Regions from separate parts of the Thermoanaerobacter sp. YS13 genome, predicted to be linked through region 2. Evidence: a T-box and tRNA genes for the amino acid it is inferred to sense, from the RefSeq annotation. Region 2 holds a T-box; the other holds one or more tRNA genes.
The links. A T-box is a leader RNA that pairs with one kind of tRNA and senses whether it is charged. The one in region 2 lies ahead of THYS13_RS00490 (valine--tRNA ligase), so its partner is inferred to be a tRNA-Val.

Region 1 (9,725 bases), 830 kb from region 2:
TATTGTTTATTTATTACAAGAGGAAAATCTTATATCTGATTTTAACGATATTATTAAAGCTTTTTACGAGAGTGAAAATATTACTGAGCAAGCTATTGATGATATTATAAACAAGATTCTCATTAACAGCTTGGCGGTTAAAAGAGAGAGCATCAAAAGAGCTATAAATGAGGCTCATATGGTGGGGGATATAGAGAAAGAAAGGCAACTTTTAATAGAATTACAAAATTGTGAAAAGGAGATGCTAAAGATAAAAAATGGCTAAAAAGAAAGAAACCCATAGGGAGGGGAAACCTATGAACAACGAAGAATTATCTAAAGAAGCAATTACAGAACTTATCAATAAAGGGAAAAAAACTGGGATGCTCACCTACAATGAGATAATGGATTCCTTAGAAGATATTGATTTAAATCCCGACCAAATTGAGAAAGTATATGATGCTTTTGAAGATATGGGAATTGAAATTGTTGGGGAAGAACCTCGTCAGGAAGAAATAACTGAAGAAGATTTAGACTTAGACCTTTCTCTTCCTGAAGGAATCAGTATAGATGACCCTGTTAGAATGTATTTGAAAGAGATAGGCAAGATTCCTCTTCTAACTCCGGAAGAAGAGATTGAATTAGCAAAAAGAATCGAACAAGGAGACGAAGAAGCTAAAAAAAGACTTATAGAAGCTAATTTAAGATTGGTTGTAAGCATAGCAAAGAGATATGTAGGAAGAGGAATGCTTTTCTTAGATTTGATACAAGAGGGAAATTTAGGATTACTCAAAGCAGTTGAAAAATTTGACTATAGAAAAGGTTACAAATTCAGTACTTATGCCACATGGTGGATAAGACAAGCTATCACAAGAGCTATTGCAGACCAGGCAAGAACCATAAGAATCCCTGTACACATGGTAGAAACTATAAATAAATTGATAAGAGTTCAAAGGCAATTGCTGCAGGAATTAGGTCGCGAACCTACCGCTGAAGAATTGGCAAAAGAGATGGGTATGCCAGAAGAAAAAGTAAGAGAGATAATGAAAATAGCCCAGGAACCTGTATCTTTAGAAACCCCTATTGGAGAAGAGGAAGACAGCCACTTAGGAGATTTTATACCTGACGAAGATGCACCAGCTCCAGCAGAAGCTGCGGCTTATACAATGCTAAAAGAACAGTTGATGGATGTTCTTGATACTCTAACGCCAAGGGAAGAGAAAGTACTAAGACTTAGATTTGGTCTTGATGACGGCCGAGCAAGAACATTAGAGGAAGTAGGAAAAGAATTTAATGTTACAAGAGAACGCATAAGACAAATTGAGGCAAAAGCATTAAGAAAATTGAGGCATCCCAGCAGGAGCAAAAAATTAAAAGATTTCCTTGATTAAATAAGCTTCTTGACAAGAGGACAAAAATCTGTATAATTATTATTGTATTCCTCAGTAGCTCAAGGGTAGAGCAACCGGCTGTTAACCGGTAGGTTGTAGGTTCGAATCCTACCTGAGGAGCCACTTTTTGGGCCTTTAGCTCAGCTGGCAGAGCGGTCGGCTCATAACCGATTGGTCCGGGGTTCAAATCCCTGAAGGCCCACCATTGAGAGAAAAAGCATTTAGCTTTAAATGCTTTTTTATTTTTTATACTTTTAGGAGGATTACATGAAACTTACAGAGCGATTAAGGAAAATTGCTGAATACATTCCTCATGGGTCAAAAGTTGCAGACATCGGGACTGATCATGGGTTTATTCCTGTTTACCTTATCGAAAACAAAATATCTACCTATGTTGTTGCTTCAGATTTAAATAAAGGTTCATTAAGTAAAGCTGTAAAAGAAGTTGAGAAGCGAAATTTGCAATCTTTGATAGACACAAGGTTAGGGAATGGTCTTAATGTTTTATCGCCAGGGGAAGTAGACATAGTTGTCATTGCAGGTATGGGAGGAATTTCAATTACAAAAATACTAGATGAGGGAAAAAATATTGCAAAAACTATCAAAAAATTTATATTTCAACCTATGAGAGATTCAGCAGACTTGAGGAAATACTTAATAGAAAATGGATACAAAATTTCTGATGAGGAATTAGTTAAGGAAAATCAAAAATATTATGAAATAATAGTAGCAGAACATGGTAGACAAAAAGTCAAAAATCACATATATTATGAAGTAGGGGAAAAACTCTTACAAAAAAGACATCCACTACTAGAAGAATTCTTACAATATAAAATCGACAAAATGAAGAAAATCATAAGTAAACTTCCAGAGTCCAATGAAAAGCGTAAGCAATTAGAGGAAAAAGTAAAGAAATTCGAGGTGTTGATAAATGGGCTTGAAATGCCAAGTAATAGCTTCCATAATGGATAAACTTGCACCGCGTAAATTTGCTGAAGAGTGGGATAACGTGGGATTGTTAATAGGAGATGGTTCTAAAGATGTTTCAAAAGTTTTAGTAGCTTTGGATGCTACTTCTGAAGTAGTTAAGGAAGCAATTGACAAAAGAGTAGATATGATTGTAACTCATCACCCGTTAGTTTTTAAGCCAATAAAAAATGTCAGGGCTGATAATCCAGTGGGCTCCTTGTTAATACAACTTATTAAAAATGATATTTCCCTTTATGCAGCACATACTTCTTTTGATATAGCTCCAAATGGTATGAATGATATTTTATGCAATATCCTAGGAATATACGATAGGGAAGTTTTGGCTGTCACTTATTCCGAAGGATATAAAAAAATTGCAGTTTATGTGCCGCAAGGATATGAAGAAGTGGTAAAAAATGCCATGTGTAGTGCGGGCGCTGGTTTCATTGGGAATTATAGTGATGCTACTTTTCAGGTGCGAGGCATTGGAACTTATAGACCTTTAGAAGGAACAAACCCATTTATTGGTGAAATAGGGAAACTAGAAAAGACAGAAGAAGTAAAGATAGAAACTATAGTACCTCTGAGATATTTAGAAAAAGTGGTAACTGCAATGCTGAATGTTCATCCCTATGAAGAGGTTGCTTATGATATTTATTCTTTGGAAAATGTTAAAGAAGAATATGGGCTTGGAAGAATTGGAATTATTTCAGAAACTACTTTGCAAGAATTAGCTTTACAAGTAAAAACAAAACTTAAAATTAATAATTTAAGAGTGGTAGGAGACCTAAATAAAAAGATTAGAAAAGTGGCTGTATGTGGTGGAAGCGGTGCAAGTCTTATTCACAAAGCTGTTTCTAAAGGAGCGGATGTTTTAATAACAGCAGACATTGGCTATCACGATGCGGTAGAAGCCCAACACCTCGGATTGGCTTTAATTGATGCTGGACATTTTAGTACGGAGAATATTGCAGTCAGGTTTATTGCAGAATATATAATTGATGAAACTCAGGAACAGGGACACGAAATAGAAGTATTAGTTAGTGAAAGTCAAAAAGATCCTTTTATATATCTATAATTAGGTTGACAGAAATAAATATATATGATAATATATACTCGGTTGATGTTAAGAAATATATATGAAATAACGCATGTGAGTAAGTCGGATGGCCGCGTGCAAAATTGCACCTGCAATTTTGCACGAGGAAAGTCCGAGCTCCACAGGGCAGGGTGCCGGGTAACACCCGGTGGAGGCGACTCCAAGGAAAGTGCAACAGAGATATACCGCCTAGCACTCAACTTGTGAGTGCCAGGTAAGGGTGGAAAGGTGAGGTAAGAGCTCACCAGGGACCAGGCGACTGGTCTGCTCTGCAAACCCCACCTGGAGCAAGGCGAATAGGAGGGAGTAGGTGGCCCGCCGTTTCCCTCGGGTTATGCTGCTAGAAGTGTCAGGCGACTGACACCCTAGATAGATGGCCATCCTCGACAGAACTCGGCTTATAGACTTGCTCACATGGATTTAAAATACCATGATTCTGTGGTATTTTTTATTTATGCAAAATTTAAAAATTGTTTGGTCCATAAATTTTTGTTTGATTTAAAAGTTGTTTTTTGCTAATATTATATATGGGCAAAACTATTATAGAAGGAGAGATTCAGATGAGCATACATATTGGGGCTAAAGAAAACGAAATCGCTCAAACAGTGTTATTGCCAGGAGATCCTTTAAGGGCTAAATACATAGCAGAAAATTTTCTTGAAGATGTAAAATGTTACAATGAAGTTAGAGGAATGTATGGTTTTACAGGGCATTATAAAGGGAAAAGAGTATCAGTTCAAGGTACAGGCATGGGAGTACCTTCCTTATCTATTTATGTAAATGAGCTTATAACCAGTTACAACGTGAAAAATCTCATAAGAATAGGTACTTGTGGTTCTTTGCAACCAGATATCGAACTCAGAGATATAGTAATTGCCATGAGTTCTTCAACAGACTCTGCAATAAATAAGATTAGATTTAATGGCATGGATTATGCTCCTACAGCAAGTTTTAAATTATTGAAAAAAGCCTATGATAAAGCAATGGAGTTAGGAATACAACCTAAAGTAGGAAATATTCTTACAACGGATACTTTTTATAATGATGACCCAGACAGTTGGAAATTATGGGCGAAGTTTGGTGTTTTGGCAGTAGAAATGGAAACTGCAGGACTATATACTCTGGCTGCTAAGTACAATGTAGATGCTCTTACAATATTGACAGTGAGCGATAGCTTGGTTACCGGAGAAGCAACGACAGCTGAAGAAAGGCAAAAGACTTTTATGGACATGGTAAAAATTGCACTAGAAATTGCTGAATAATGATTTTTAAAAAGAGGATAGCTGGGTTTATCCTCTTTTTAAAATAATTAAAAAAGGAGCTGATAGGTGATGAAGCCTTTAAAATTTAAGCCTATTTTTATGGAGAGAATATGGGGAGGTACTGCATTAAGAGATAAATTTGGCTTTGATATTCCCGAGGGTAAAAAAATTGGAGAATTGTGGACAATATCTGACAATAGAACTGCTGTCAGTGTAATTGAAGGTGGAGAATTTAATGGCCAAAAACTAAGTGATATAGCCTACAAATTTTTTGAGGATATATATGGTAAAGGGGTAAATTATGAGAGATTTCCTTTACTTATCAAAATAATTGATGCGCAAGACAAACTTTCTGTCCAAGTTCATCCAGATGATGAATATGCTTTTAAATACGAAAATGGCGATTCTGGAAAAACAGAGATGTGGTATATAATAGATGCAAAACCCGGGGCTAAACTTGTGTGCGGTTTAAAAGAAGGAACCACAAAAGAAGAATTTAAAAGACTATTGAAGGAAGAAAGATTAGAAGAATGTTTAAAGGAAATAGAAGTAAAGCCAGGTGATGTGATTTACATACCTTCAGGGATGGTGCATGCCATAGGTGAAGGCATACTTATTTGTGAAATTCAACAAAATTCAGACCTCACCTATAGAGTATATGATTACAATAGAGTAGATGAATTCGGTAGGAAGAGAGAGTTACATATAGAAAAAGCTTTAAATGTTATAAATTTTAATATAAAGACAGATAAAATAATACCTGAATTTAAAGAAATACGAGGCGGACGCATATCTCATGTTGTTAAATCTCCATATTTTCAGGTAAGTATAATTGAAATAAATGAAGAGGTAAAAATAGATACAGAAGGAAAATTTAACACTTTAACAGCTGTAGAAGGAAATTGCAAAATTGATTTTTATGAAGATATTGTTGAATTAAAGGCAGGAGAGACTGTGCTAATACCAGCTTCTACACCGAGTTATACAGTAGAAGGAAATTGCAAGGTGCTCAAAGCTTATATATAAAAAGCATAAATATTGACAACCTTTTATTAAAATTGTATAATAAAAAAGCAAGAAGTGGGGTTATAGCTCAGCTGGTCAGAGCGCTACGTTGACATCGTAGAGGTCACAGGTTCGATCCCTGTTAACCCCACCATTTTTATATGGGTTACATGGGGATATAGCTCAGTAGGGAGAGCGCATGCTTCGCATGCATGAGGTCAGGGGTTCGAATCCCCTTATCTCCACCAAACTGAAAATAAAATATTTTTATACATAAATTTATTTTTTTTTCACAAGATATAACCGAATCATAACAAAAATGAGGAGGTTATATCTTTTTATGAGGAAAAAGTTAAGATTTGTATTGATTTTGATAGTTTTGCTGTTTACCATATCAATTTTTTTGAGTGCATGTAAAAATACAATTCAAAAACCTTTTTTTAAGCCTTTTGGTAAGCTAGGATTAAAAAAACTTCACGTAGTAGGATTTTATGTTGATTCTGCTGGACCAGACAATTCATATCAATCACTGGTAAAATATTCAAGATATATTGATACACTTTCTCCATTGTGGCTTACTGTAGAAGGAGACGGGACAGTAAAAGATTCTACAAATCCTCAGGCGCTGGATTATGCGAAAAAACAAGGGATAAAGATAGTTCCTCTGGTTAATGTGGCAAACAGCAAAGATGAAGTTCTCTTGGATCCGAATATCCGTGAAAAGGCTATTTCTCAATTAATGGCCTTGTTAAAAAAACATAATTTTGATGGTTACAATATAGATTTTGAGTTTATTCCTCATGGAACTAAAAATTACATTAAAGATAAAGATTATCTAACAGCGTTTGTGAGTAAAATAAGACCTTTGATTAAAAAAGAAGGTAAAATTCTTGATATATCTGTAATACCGCATTATCATGTACCTAAAGAAATATCAGGTATATATGACTATCACAAATTGGCGCCTTTGGTGGATCATGTAACATTGATGACTTATGATAGACACAATGCGTCTACTCCTCCAGGACCTGTTTCTCCAGAACAGTGGGTAGAGTATAATGTGAAAGATGCGCTAAATGAGGGTTTTAAGCCACAGCAAATATGTCTGGGAGTCGCTACTTACGGATATGATTGGCCTGTCAGTAAGAGTGGTGGTTTCTCTCGCCCTACAAAAGAAATACTTACAAAAGCACAAATTCAAGGAATTCAAATAAAGTGGAGCAACCAATACCAAGAGCCTTATTATGTCTATTATGACAAAAACATGGGAATAACGAGAGAGGTATGGTTTGAAAACTCTGCCACTTTAGCTGAGAAGATAGAAGTTGCTAAAAGGTATAATTTACATGGCATATGTGTGTGGAGGATTGGCTTTGAAACCCCTTCTTTTTGGAATGTTATAGGTAAGAAAATAGGAAGCAGATAGAAAAATATTGAAAACATTTAAGTAAAGATATATAATAAAGATGTGATTACCAAATTATTGGGGGGATTTTCATGGATTTAAATTCCTACATAGACAATATGAGAGATGACATTATAAAATTTGTTCAAGAGTTAGTCAAGATAAAAAGTGTACAAGATGAGCCAAAACCAGGTATGCCGTATGGAGAAGGTGTTGCGAAGGCATTGCACAAAGCTTTAGAGATTGCACAAAGTTTAGGCTTTAGGACTAAAAACGTGGATGGATATGTAGGGTATGCAGAATACGGCGAAGGAGAAGAAATGATAGGAGTTTTGGGACATTTAGATGTAGTTCCAGAAGGTGATGGGTGGACCCATCCACCTTATGGTGCTGAAATACATGAGGGAAAGATATATGGAAGAGGTACTGTAGATGATAAAGGCCCTATAATTGCTGCTTTATATGGGTTAAAAGCTATAAAAGACGCTGGGTTAAAGCTTTCTAAAAGAGTAAGAATTTTATTTGGAACAAATGAAGAGACAGGTTCTCACGAAATTGCTTATTATTTAAAACATGATGAAGCTCCTACTATGGGTTTTACTCCTGATGCTCAATATCCAATTATATATGCAGAAAAGGGGATAACAATGTTTAATGTGGTAAAAGACTTTAATAAAAAGCCCAGTAATATAGTTATAGAATATATCAAAGGTGGAGAAAGGCCCAATGTAGTGCCGGGCTATTGTGAAGCTGCCTTAAAGGTAAAAGAAGCAGATAAAAAGAAAGAAATTCAAGATAAGTTAAAAGCTTTCGTAAAAGAGAGTGGTTACAATTTGAAGGCTGAAGAGAAAGGCGAAATGCTTGTAATCAAGTCAGTAGGGGTTTCGGCTCATGGCAGTCTTCCACACTTAGGAAAGAATGCTATAATGCAATTGTTTCTCTTCCTTGACAGAATAGATTTAGAGGATAGCGATGTCAAAGATTTTATACATTTCTTTGCTAAAAATGTGGGAATGGAAACAGATGGAAAAACTTTTGGCATATACTTAAAAGATGAAACAGGAGAATTGACTTTTAACGTTGGTACTATTCAATTAGATGAAAACAAAGGAGTATTAGGATTAAATATTCGATATCCTGTAAAATATAAATATGAGGATTGGATGAATATTTTCGAAGAGAAAATCAAAACTAATGGGATGAGAATAGAAGACATGCTCCATCAACCACCTTTGTATTTTCCACCAGACCATCCTTTGATAAAAACTTTGAGCAAAGTTTATGAGGAACAGACGGGACAGAAAGCAGAGCTTTTAGCAATAGGTGGGGGAACTTACGCCAAGGAGATGCCTAACACAGTAGCATTTGGGCCTGTTTTCCCAGGCAAACCAGAGTTAGCACATCAAGCAGATGAATATATAGAGATTGAAGATCTGATATTAAATGCAAAAATTTATGCTCACGCTATATATGAATTAGCAAAATAAAATCCCTCTTTTGAGGGGTTTTATTTTAAACTAAAATATAATTTATTTTCTTCTAGCACAAATCCTAATTTTTCCCAAGGCAAAGATGTATTATTAGAATATACTGAAATGACACCAATATCGCGTAAAAACTCAGAAACAGTTTTTATAATTTGTTTTTCTAGTTCTTTTTTGTCAATTTCTTTTTCAAAAGACACAGAAAGTTCATTAATTATAATTCTATTAACTGGCTCATAAGGGTCCTCGAAAATTGTCAACCAAAGGCGAGAGTTTTTTTCAATTCCGTTCAAAAGGATAAACCATTCAGTATCGTCTTCATATTTTAGAATATGTTGTATAAAGTTAATTCCTGAGGTTTTTTCTATTTCCCACTTCATAAGGGAAAGGTATTCGTCGCTAAGAATTTCGCTCAAAGTAGTGTTTATGCATCTTAAGGATAATAAGTCATTCATGATATCCCTCTTTTCATAAAATGATATTCTTATTTAGCGGTTTTTACTATATAGTATATGTTACTATACAAGTAAGTGGTTTTATATCATAAATTCTATTTAAACGTTTAAATTCCTTCTTTTTATTAAAAAATTTGTGATTGACATGTTTTATGAGGATGTGTATAATAAAAATATAGAAAGTGGGGTTATAGCTCAGCTGGTCAGAGCGCTACGCTCACATCGTAGAGGTCACAGGTTCGATCCCTGTTAACCCCACCAATAATATGAAGATTTTCCGGCGTTATAGAAATGCCGGAATTTTTATTTTTTTGATGTTTATGAAGGAATGGTAATATTTAATTCTGTTGCCCAAGGAGACAGCTCTATTCTTTTTATGTGCTATCTTCTTCAATGTTTTTGTAATTATTCTCTAAGTGGTAAATGCGTCTATACCTATTTGAGGGAGATACAAAAAGGTTCTTGACTTTACTGTTTTAAATTGATAACATAAATTACAACATGTGACACACACTAGTAATCATTACTTTCGTTATTTTTGATTGGAATTATGGACAAATCAACAGAAACGTAAATCCACTTATTCTAAATGGAGAAATATTTATAAAATGCTTAGCGATATTAATAAACATTTTTATAAAATTCATGTATATCAGGAAGGTGTTATAGGTATGGA
Region 2 (9,725 bases):
ATCTTTGTAATGATTATTAAAATATTCAAGCCCTATTTTGCCATTTTCAGCAACCAATACTTCATATCCATTATTTTCTAAATAAGTTTTTAAAATATCTCTCATTCCTTCTTCGTCTTCAATTACTAAAACTTTTTGCATAAAAAACACCTCCCATTTTTAGTTTAATTATTTTTTACTCAGTTTACAACATTTAAAATTAAACTTCACACTTTCCTCACAAATTATATAAAATTGCGTAAAATTGTTGAGATATTATTAAGATGCAACAAAAAATTTTGAAAAGGAGGACAAATAATATGAAAAGAAGCAAATGGCTAATAGTTTTAGCAGTTGTATTAGCTTTAGCAATTCCTTTGACAGTTTTCGCAGCAAATACTAATTTCCCAGTCACAGAAAGAGTGAAAAGCTTCTTAGGGATTGATACATCAAAGCTTACTCCAGAGCAAAAGCAAATCATTACAGATTACAACAAAAAAATAGCTGACATTGAAAAAGAGTTTATAAACAAACTATTATCAGAAGGGCTTATAACACAGCAACAAGCAGAAAACATAATAGCAACCGTTGAAAACAAAGTTTATAAAGCAAATCAAGATTACGTTCCTTTCTTCATTGGTGGTGGCAAAGGATTTGACAAGGGGTTTTTTGGGATAGGCCGAATTGATACTTCAAAGCTCACGGACCAGCAAAAAGCAGCTTTAACAGAAATATATAAACAAATGGCAGCACTACAAAAAGATGAAGTAAATAAGTTAACATCAGAAGGATTATTGACTCAAGACCAAGCAAGCAAAATCACAAGCAAAATAGATAATATTGTGACTAATATAGACAAAAATAGATTTATCAATTTTAAAGGCCTATTTGAAGGAAAAGATGGATTAGGGTTTATCTTAAGAGAAGTTGATCCTTCCAAACTTACAGAACAGCAAAAAACAGAGCTGATGAATTATTTTAAACAAATGGCGCAATTACAAAAACAATTAGTTGATAAATTTGTAAGCTTTGGAGTTATTACTCAGGACCAAGGCAATACGATTAAAAATAGAATTGATACAATGGTGAAAAATATGGAACAAAACGGATTGCCTCAAGGATTTTTCAAACATTTTGAAGGAAGAAGAGGAGATTTTAAAGGTAAATGGCAAAATAAAAATTGGCAAACCAATACTGCTCCTCAAGGATATAGTAACTCTCTCTAATTGAATTTTTTGAATAAAAAGAGATGGATAAATGCCATCTCTTTTCTCTTTTTTGCATAGTAGGAACCCTCATATTACTCTAAAAAAATGTTCACACATCCTTCACAAATTCAATATAGTTACCTCAAACTAAAAGGTTATTATATAGATGTAGCAAATAAAAAATCAAAAAAGGAGTGTGGTTTTAAATGAAGCTCAAAAAGGTAGTAGCAGTAGTACTTACAGGAGGTATGCTTTTAAGTGGAATAGCTGCTTATGCAGCCATAACTGGTGATACAGCTAGTTCTTCAACGCCACGTCAATATTCTACGACAGCACCAAGATACGGAATGAGTAGAAATGCAGATTTTTTCGCAAAATTGACTGGCAAGACAGCAGATGAAATTTTAAGTGAACTTCAATCAGGGAAAACAATAGTTCAGATTGCAGAAGAAAATGGCATAACACTTGATAATCTGAAAAAAGCTTTAATTGAACAAAAAGAGGGGTTAATAGACCAATTAGTTAAAGAGGGTAAAATAACTCAGGAGAGAGCTGACACAATCAAAAAAACCATTGAAGACAGGATAAATTCATGGGATGGAACCTGTCAATATGGTAAAGGTTCAGGTGCTGGCTTAGGTCTTGGACTTGGGAAAAATTATAATGGCAATACAGGTATAGGTTTGGGAGCAGGTTTTGGTGCTAAAGGAGCGCATAAAGGAGCAGGCTATAGAGGAAACTTTAGCCCAACTGTTCAGCAATAGGTGAAAAAGGCAAGGGTTCAACCTTGCCTTTTTTCATTAGATTTTATAACAGGCTTTAATTTTAAAGTGAGATAAGAAGCGATAAATGCTTTGATTAAGTCGCCAGGTATAAAAGGAAGTGCCCCGGCTAAAATGGCTTTTTTAAATGGTATTCCTGTAACAAAAGAGAGCTGAGTTACTCCTAAAATATAAACAAGAATTATTGCAAATAGGACATATGTTAAAAAAACATTGATAAAATTTGCTTTTTTATTTTTTAAAGTCGAAGAAATTAAAAAAGCTGCAAAGGGCCAACTTAAAATATATCCTCCTGTAGGTCCTACTAAAACATTTAAACCCCCTCTAAGTCCAGAAAATACAGGTATTCCAATTGCACCTAAAAGGTCAAAAATAAAAAGGCTTAAAAATGCTGATGTAGGATTTAAAAGTCCTCCAGCTAACATTACTGCGAAAGTCTGTCCTGTGATAGGTACTGGAGAAAAAGGTAAGGGTATTTTTACAAAGCCCATTATAAAAGTAATAGCAGCAAAAAGAGAAGCTAAAATCATGTCTTTAGTTTTTATCATATTTTCCCTCCACAATGTATTATTACAACAATTATTATATTTTTTTAAAAAAGAATTGTCAACTATTTTTGAATAATGGTTAACAATTTTTTAAAAAAGTAACCCTCTTAAATTTTTAAGAGGGCCAGTAGAATTTTAACTATCGCCATCATCAAATTTTAAATCTGCCATATCATAGGTGAATTCCGCTAAACGAACATTTATGAAAATTGGTATATCAGTGCGCATTGCCAAAGCTATCGCATCACTGGGTCTTGAGTCTAATTTTATAACTCTATCCCCTTGTTTTATATAAAGCTCCGCATAATAAGTGTCATCTTTTAAATCAGTAATCACAACTTTTTCGGGTTTTCCTCCCAGTTGTTCAATAACAGATTTTAAAAGGTCGGGGGTTAAAGGGCGAGGCGGTGTAATTCCTTGAAGAGGTATTGCTATGTTTTGAGCTTCTAGTGGACCTATAACTATAGGTAAAACTTTCTTTTCCTCTTCATCTGTCAATAGGACGGAGAAATTTCCTTCCACGTCCATCGTAATTGCCTTAACACGAAATTTTAACATTTTTTACACCTCGATTTAAAACATCTTCTTATTATCATTATATCATACTTATGCAAATTTAATCTGATTGTTTTTACACAGTCCGAGAACTCAATGTAAATTGGGAAATATTAGGTGAAAAATGCATTTTCGTTCCCAAAATCGACACTTTCGTTCCAAAATCAACAAATTTTATAAATTAAGTGATATAATATAAAAAATGGTCGAAAAGTATGTTAAATTTTGATTTAAGTTAGAAAATAGTAGGTTTGATAAGGTGTTTGCAAAATCCATAAAATTACAGAGAGTGAGAATTAATAAGGTGATGCCCTATGAATAAATTAATATTTGATGAAGTGCTTTATTCTCATAAAAGATGTTTAAAAATGGGACTTACACAGCCTATAGGTAATCCTTTGATATTTTTGGAAGAACAGGAGTTGCGGTTAAAAATAAGTGAAAATAACGAACTTATAAATGTTTTTAGAAAAAACGTTAATAGTATTTTCAAGCAACTCAAAGAGAGATAGGTGTTTTTATTAACCGATACTGATGGGTACCTTTTGGAAATGGTATATGAAAAGGAAATCTATAATAATCTTGGTAAATGGGTCTAATAGAGTAAATTGTATTTATTACATTTTTTTAGTTTAAATTAATGACAGGTTTTGGCTTGTTAGGAGAAAGATTTTTAACTATAGCAGTCTTAGCTGATAAAGATTTAATTTTGTACAATATTTATGTCTGTACAGCCAATGCTCTAGTTACATTTTTTACTAATTTAGATTAAAGGACGTAAAAACTACAGAAAAATGTAGTAGATAACAAAAAAATTTTATGCTAAATTAAAGGCAGGATATAGAAATGGATGTGAGTTTAGGAAAAATCGAGAAATAAAAGCGAGTTTTTTACGTATATCATAAGTGATAAAAAATTTGCCATGAATAGCAGGTTAAAATAGATGAAAATCGCGCGATTGTAGTCAGAAAGGAGAAGAGGGAAAGAGATGGAAGCAGTATTACAATGAATAGGTTTGTAGAATTGACAGAAGATGATTTGATGGGTGTTAATGGTGGAGTTAATTGGGCAGCTGTTGCAGCAGGTACAGGCGTTGTATTAGGGGCTGCAGCTTTAGCGGTTAGTGGTGGACTTGCTTTTATACCTGTAGCTGTTATCTTGGAGCTGGAACATCAGGTGAAATTGCCCTTGCGGATTTAACAGTTACCGCATCTGGTATAGGCGGTGCAACAATTGGCTATGGGTTTAGCCATTAATCTAATTGAACTTCGAGTTATCAGCAAGTTTACTTGCTGATAACTCGTAACTAAAGAAATGAGGTACGATAAAATGGGTTCTAAGAAAATGGAAAAACTGTTGTTTTTTTTTGACTTTTTTAATTTCTGTAATTGCAGTTTTGTCTTCTTTGATATTTTTAATGAACTTATTGATTTCAGGTAATATTGCTAATACAAATATTGTAGTGGTAATAGCTTTGATATTTGACCCATGTGTAATTTTAATACTTAATTATATAGTATACACTAAGAATTACAAGTATTCCCCATTGAAACAACCTGATGAAGTGAAAGAAAAAATAATTATAGGATTTATCTGGGCAATTTCCATATCAGTTTTATTGACTATATGTTTTTCTATAATGGGAATTTAATTTTAATTAGCAAACTTAAAAAACGTAATAAGTAGTATAATACACTCAATAAACATAAAGTAAATTTAAGAATAAAAGGTGGACATTAAAACGTTACATATACACAAAACAACCTAATATAAAAAATTGCGATGCAGCTTATTTTTATATTAGTAAGCATTAAAATAGTTATAAAGAAATGGTGAATATGAAAGAAAACTTGGTAAATTAGTTAATCTACTGAATAAATTAAATAATTTAAAATATGCAGGACAATAAAAAAGGACATAAGATCTAAAATAATAAAAAGTTACCTCCATCAACGGTAAATGGTCTATCTCAGTTGGTGTTAGCTCTTGATAGAACCAATAGAACCTAAAGATAAGGGGTAAATAAATGGATGGTGTCAATTTTTTGATGGAAAAATTAAATAATTTTCCTGTAATTAAGGTTTCTTTGTTATTTATAATTTATTCCTAATATTTACTGTATTAGGAATTATAGGTTCGTTTTATTTTAAATTCTTAATGGATTCTATACTTCCAAATAGATTAGTGAAAACTCTCAATATGTTCTCAATAGGAATCATTGTATTATATGTAGGCTTGTAAAAAAGCCCAGATTCATGATTTTATTAACAGTCTATCTTTACGATATGAAACTATGATAGAAGAAAATGGTGCAAATTTATCTGGTGGGCAAAAACAAAGACTTGCAATAGCAAGAGCAATCTTGAAAAAGCCTGATATATTAATAATGGAGGAAGTTACTAGTAATTTGGATAGTACTACCGAAAAAACAATACATGATATGATACATGAATTTAGTAAAGATATTACTGCTATAATAATTGCTCATAGATTAAGTACTATCATGAGAAGTGATACCATATATGTTATGGATAAAGGAAAGATTGTAGAGAGTGGTAGTCATGAAGAATTAATGAGATTAGGAGGAAAGTATTATGAATTATGGAAGGATCAAATTCCAATATCTAATTACGAACTTGGAGATGGAGAAGCAGCAGCCTCTAATTTGATAGGAGCGTGACTTTTGTGAGAGAGATAGTACAAAATATAGAAGAACTTACAGACAGCAGAGAACTTTTAGAATCCAAACCGCATCCTATTGAGAGTGTTTCTGTTTATATTTTATTACTTCTCATTATATCTTTCTTGATATGGTCTTATTTTAGCGAGAAAGAAATAGTTGTTAAAGCAAACGGAATTATAAGACCTTACAAAGATGAATTTATCATCTCAGACAAAGTGACAGGCAATGTGGAGAGAATATATGTTACAGATGGTCAAAAAGTGAAAAAAGGAGATGCTTTATACGTAATAGAGCATAAAAACTTAGAATTTTGATTATCAAATGATTATTAATTAGAGACAGGATAAAATTGAGCAATTACAACGTGAACTGTTGAGGCAAATTGAAGAGGCACAGGAAGCAATTTACAATGCAAGAGAAGAACTTGCAAATTATAAAAATGGATATATGCTAAATATCAAAAACAATATATGCTTAGCCTCAAGGCAAATATCGAGCAAAATGAAGAAAAACTCAAGGAAATTAAAGCTAATTTGAATAATGTAAATGTAGAAAAATTCACAGCAGATACCATAGCTCAAATAGAAGATAATATCTACTCTGATGAAAAAGAAATAGAGAAATTAAAAGGAAACCTTCAGAATGTAAATCTTGCAATTGAGGATTATATAATAAACTCTCCTGCAGACGGCAAAATTGATATGATAACGAGTATAAAAGAAGGGGATTTAGTACAAAGTGGATTAGAAATGGTTAAAATTATTCCAGATAATCCAGAATATATAGTAAAACTTTGTATTCCTAACAAAGATATTGCAAACGTAAAAGTTGGTCAAAAAATAAAATATCATATTTTAGCTTTGCCTTATCAAGAGTATGGGGAGCTGTCAGGTGAAATAGTAAAATTAAGTATAGACTCGAGATTAGACAAACAAAGTGGGCTTAATTACTATGAAGCAGAGGCAACTATTGACAATAAACCTTTGTACAATCGTAAAAGAGAAGAGAAAAACATAAGAGTAGGCATGATAGTAGAAGCCCATGTTATTGGCCATAGGGAAAAAATGCTTTACTATCTTTTAGAACAACTCAATTTGAAAGATTAGTTGAGTTCCTTTAACCTGTAGGGAATTAACTGTTGACAATTGGTGAGATTTTATATATATTATATATCAAATGGAATATGAGGCTATGAAAGAGAGGAGTAAGTGTATACTGGCTAAAGAGAGGGATATCCCACGGGCTGAAAGGATTCCCGCCAAAGGTACACTGAAGGTAGCTCTGGAGCCTGTAAACCGAAGTCCAGTAGGTTTAAACGGGTCTGCCCGTTATAGCTTGAGTGATAAATGAAGGTGGTACCGCGAAATGCCCTTTCGCCCTTTATGGGTGAAAGGGTTTTAAAATTTTACGGAGGGAGTGTAAGGCATGAAAGAGATAGCTAAAACCTACAATCCAAAGGAATTTGAAGATAGAATTTATGCTTTTTGGATGGAAAAAGGATATTTTACTCCTAAAATAGACCCTGAAAAACAGCCATTTACTATTGTTATACCGCCTCCAAACATAACAGGGCAATTACATATGGGACATGCACTTGATAATACTTTGCAGGACATATTGATAAGATGGAAAAGAATGCAGGGTTATGCAGCATTGTGGATACCTGGCTCAGACCATGCCAGCATTGCAACGGAGATAAAAGTTTTAGACACGATAAGAGAAGAAACGGGGCTCACGAAGAAAGAAATAGGAAGAGAAGAGTTTTTGAAAAGGGCATGGGCATGGAAGGACAAATACGAAAACCGTATTTTAAGCCAATTAAAAAAGTTGGGTTCTTCTTGTGATTGGACAAGGACACGCTTTACTATGGATGAAGTATGTTCAAGGGCGGTAAGAGAAGTTTTTGTTTCTCTCTATGAAAAAGGGCTTATATACAGAGGTGACAGGATAATAAATTGGTGCCCAGACTGCAACACTGCTTTATCTGATGCGGAAGTGGAACATAAAGAGCAAAAAGGGCATTTGTGGTACATCAAATACCCCATAAAAGGTGAAGATGGATATGTAGTTATAGCTACTACAAGGCCTGAGACGATGCTGGGGGATGTAGCAGTTGCTGTAAATCCTGATGATGAAAGGTATAAGGACCTGGTAGGTAAGACTTTGGTACTGCCACTTGTAGGAAGGGAGATACCTGTAATTGCTGACAGTTACGTTGACCCTTCATTTGGAACAGGTGCTGTCAAAGTTACACCTGCTCACGATCCAAATGACTTTGAGATGGGGACAAGACACAATCTTCCATTTATTAATATAATGAATGAGAATGCGACGATTAATGAAAACGGAGGAAAATATAAAGGTCTTGATAGATATGAGGCGAGAGAAAGAATAGTTAAAGACCTCAAAAATCTCGGACTACTTCTAAAAGTTGAAGACCACGTTCACAATGTGGGACATTGTTACAGGTGCGATACAGTAGTTGAGCCTCTACTTTCCAAACAGTGGTTTGTAAAGATGGAGCCTTTAGCGAAACCTGCTTTAGAAGTTGTAAAAGAAGGAAAAATTAAGTTTGTGCCTGAAAGATTCGAAAAAATATACACTAATTGGTTAGAAAACATAAAGGATTGGTGTATTTCAAGGCAATTATGGTGGGGACATAGAATTCCTGCCTGGTATTGCGATGACTGTGGTCATATAACTGTATCGCGTAAAGACCCAGAAAAATGTGAAGCGTGCGGAAGCATACACATACATCAAGACGAGGATGTATTAGATACTTGGTTTAGTTCTGCACTTTGGCCTTTCTCTACTATGGGTTGGCCAGAAGAAACAGAAGATTTAAGATATTTCTATCCGACAGATGTACTTGTTACGGGATATGACATAATTTTCTTCTGGGTTGCAAGAATGATTTTTATGAGTTTGGAATTTATGAAAGAAGTACCATTTAAGCATGTTTTGATACATGGTTTAGTCAGGGATGCTCAAGGTAGAAAAATGAGCAAATCTCTTGGCAATGGAATAGACCCGTTAGAGGTTATTGAAAAGTATGGAGCAGACACTTTAAGGTTTACATTAGTCATAGGAAATGCTCCAGGAAACGATATGAGGTTTAGTCAAGATAAAGTTGAACTCAGCAGAAACTTTGCAAATAAATTGTGGAACGCTTCAAGATATGTGTTGCTGAATTTAACTGATAATGATACTAATCTTTATACAGAGGGGTTAACTATTGCTGATAAGTGGATTTTGACAAGGTATAACAATATAGTAAAAGAAGTGACAGAGAATTTAGAAAAATTTGAGTTAGGAATAGCTGCGACAAAACTTTATGACTTTGTGTGGAGCGAATTTTGCGATTGGTATATAGAACTTAGTAAACCTGTGTTATACAGTGATAACCTTGAAGCTAAAAAGGTTACAAAGTCTGTTTTAAGATATGTGCTTGATAATACTTTGAGGCTTTTGCACCCCTTTATGCCTTTTATAACTGAAGAAATATGGCGGAATTTACCTCATGAGGGCGAGAGTATAATGATTGCTGAATGGCCGAAATACAAAGAAGAGCTGGATTTCACTGAAGAAGCGAAAAATGCTGATATTATAATGGAAGCTATTAGGACCATTAGAAATTTAAGGGCAGAAGCAAATGTTTCCCCTTCTAAAAAAGCAAAAGTTATTGTGGCTGTTGAAAATGAAAATTATGTAAAGATGTTTGAAGTGGGTACAAATTATATAATGAAACTTGCAGGTGCTAGCGAAGTTGTAATTGAAACAGATAAAAGTAAAATTCCTCATAAAGCTTTGAGTGGAGCAATAGAAGGAGGGTTGGTGGTACTTCCACTTGAAGATTTAATAGACTTAGAAGAAGAGATAAAGAGGCTTAATGAAGAAAGACAAAAAGTGATAAGCGAAATTGAAAGAGCACAAGGGCTTTTAAATAATGAAAATTTCATCAAAAAAGCGC

Region 1: it encodes a tRNA-Val, which carries the amino acid that the T-box ahead of THYS13_RS00490 (valine--tRNA ligase) is inferred to sense. The anticodon was not compared.

The regions. Positions count from the first base shown of each region.
Region 1 is NZ_JOOI01000001.1:932,751-942,475, reverse strand. Features, by position in the region: partial or broken gene dnaG (DNA primase) at 1-265, shown strand, start outside; gene rpoD (RNA polymerase sigma factor RpoD) at 297-1,370, shown strand; tRNA gene THYS13_RS04895 (tRNA-Asn) at 1,419-1,493, shown strand; tRNA gene THYS13_RS04890 (tRNA-Ile) at 1,500-1,575, shown strand; gene THYS13_RS04885 (class I SAM-dependent methyltransferase) at 1,638-2,342, shown strand; gene THYS13_RS04880 (Nif3-like dinuclear metal center hexameric protein) at 2,302-3,417, shown strand; RNA gene rnpB (RNase P RNA component class A) at 3,494-3,855, shown strand; gene deoD (purine-nucleoside phosphorylase) at 3,999-4,700, shown strand; gene manA (mannose-6-phosphate isomerase, class I) at 4,770-5,726, shown strand; tRNA gene THYS13_RS04860 (tRNA-Val) at 5,783-5,859, shown strand; tRNA gene THYS13_RS04855 (tRNA-Ala) at 5,878-5,953, shown strand; gene THYS13_RS04850 (glycosyl hydrolase family 18 protein) at 6,046-7,131, shown strand; gene pepV (dipeptidase PepV) at 7,203-8,597, shown strand; gene THYS13_RS04840 (hypothetical protein) at 8,618-9,049, opposite strand; tRNA gene THYS13_RS04835 (tRNA-Val) at 9,234-9,310, shown strand; gene THYS13_RS04830 (M20 family metallopeptidase) at 9,721-9,725, shown strand, end outside.
Region 2 is NZ_JOOI01000001.1:100,027-109,751, forward strand. Features, by position in the region: gene THYS13_RS00435 (response regulator transcription factor) at 1-141, opposite strand, end outside; gene THYS13_RS00440 (YckD family protein) at 300-1,205, shown strand; gene THYS13_RS00445 (DUF2680 domain-containing protein) at 1,394-1,951, shown strand; gene THYS13_RS00450 (biotin transporter BioY) at 1,969-2,517, opposite strand; gene THYS13_RS00455 (bifunctional nuclease family protein) at 2,653-3,075, opposite strand; gene THYS13_RS00460 (hypothetical protein) at 3,387-3,584, shown strand; gene THYS13_RS00465 (Blp family class II bacteriocin) at 4,078-4,272, shown strand; gene THYS13_RS00470 (hypothetical protein) at 4,439-4,723, shown strand; partial or broken gene THYS13_RS00475 (ATP-binding cassette domain-containing protein) at 5,306-5,752, shown strand; gene THYS13_RS00480 (biotin/lipoyl-binding protein) at 5,758-6,069, shown strand; gene THYS13_RS00485 (HlyD family efflux transporter periplasmic adaptor subunit) at 6,226-6,861, shown strand; T-box leader at 6,938-7,139, shown strand; gene THYS13_RS00490 (valine--tRNA ligase) at 7,181-9,725, shown strand, end outside.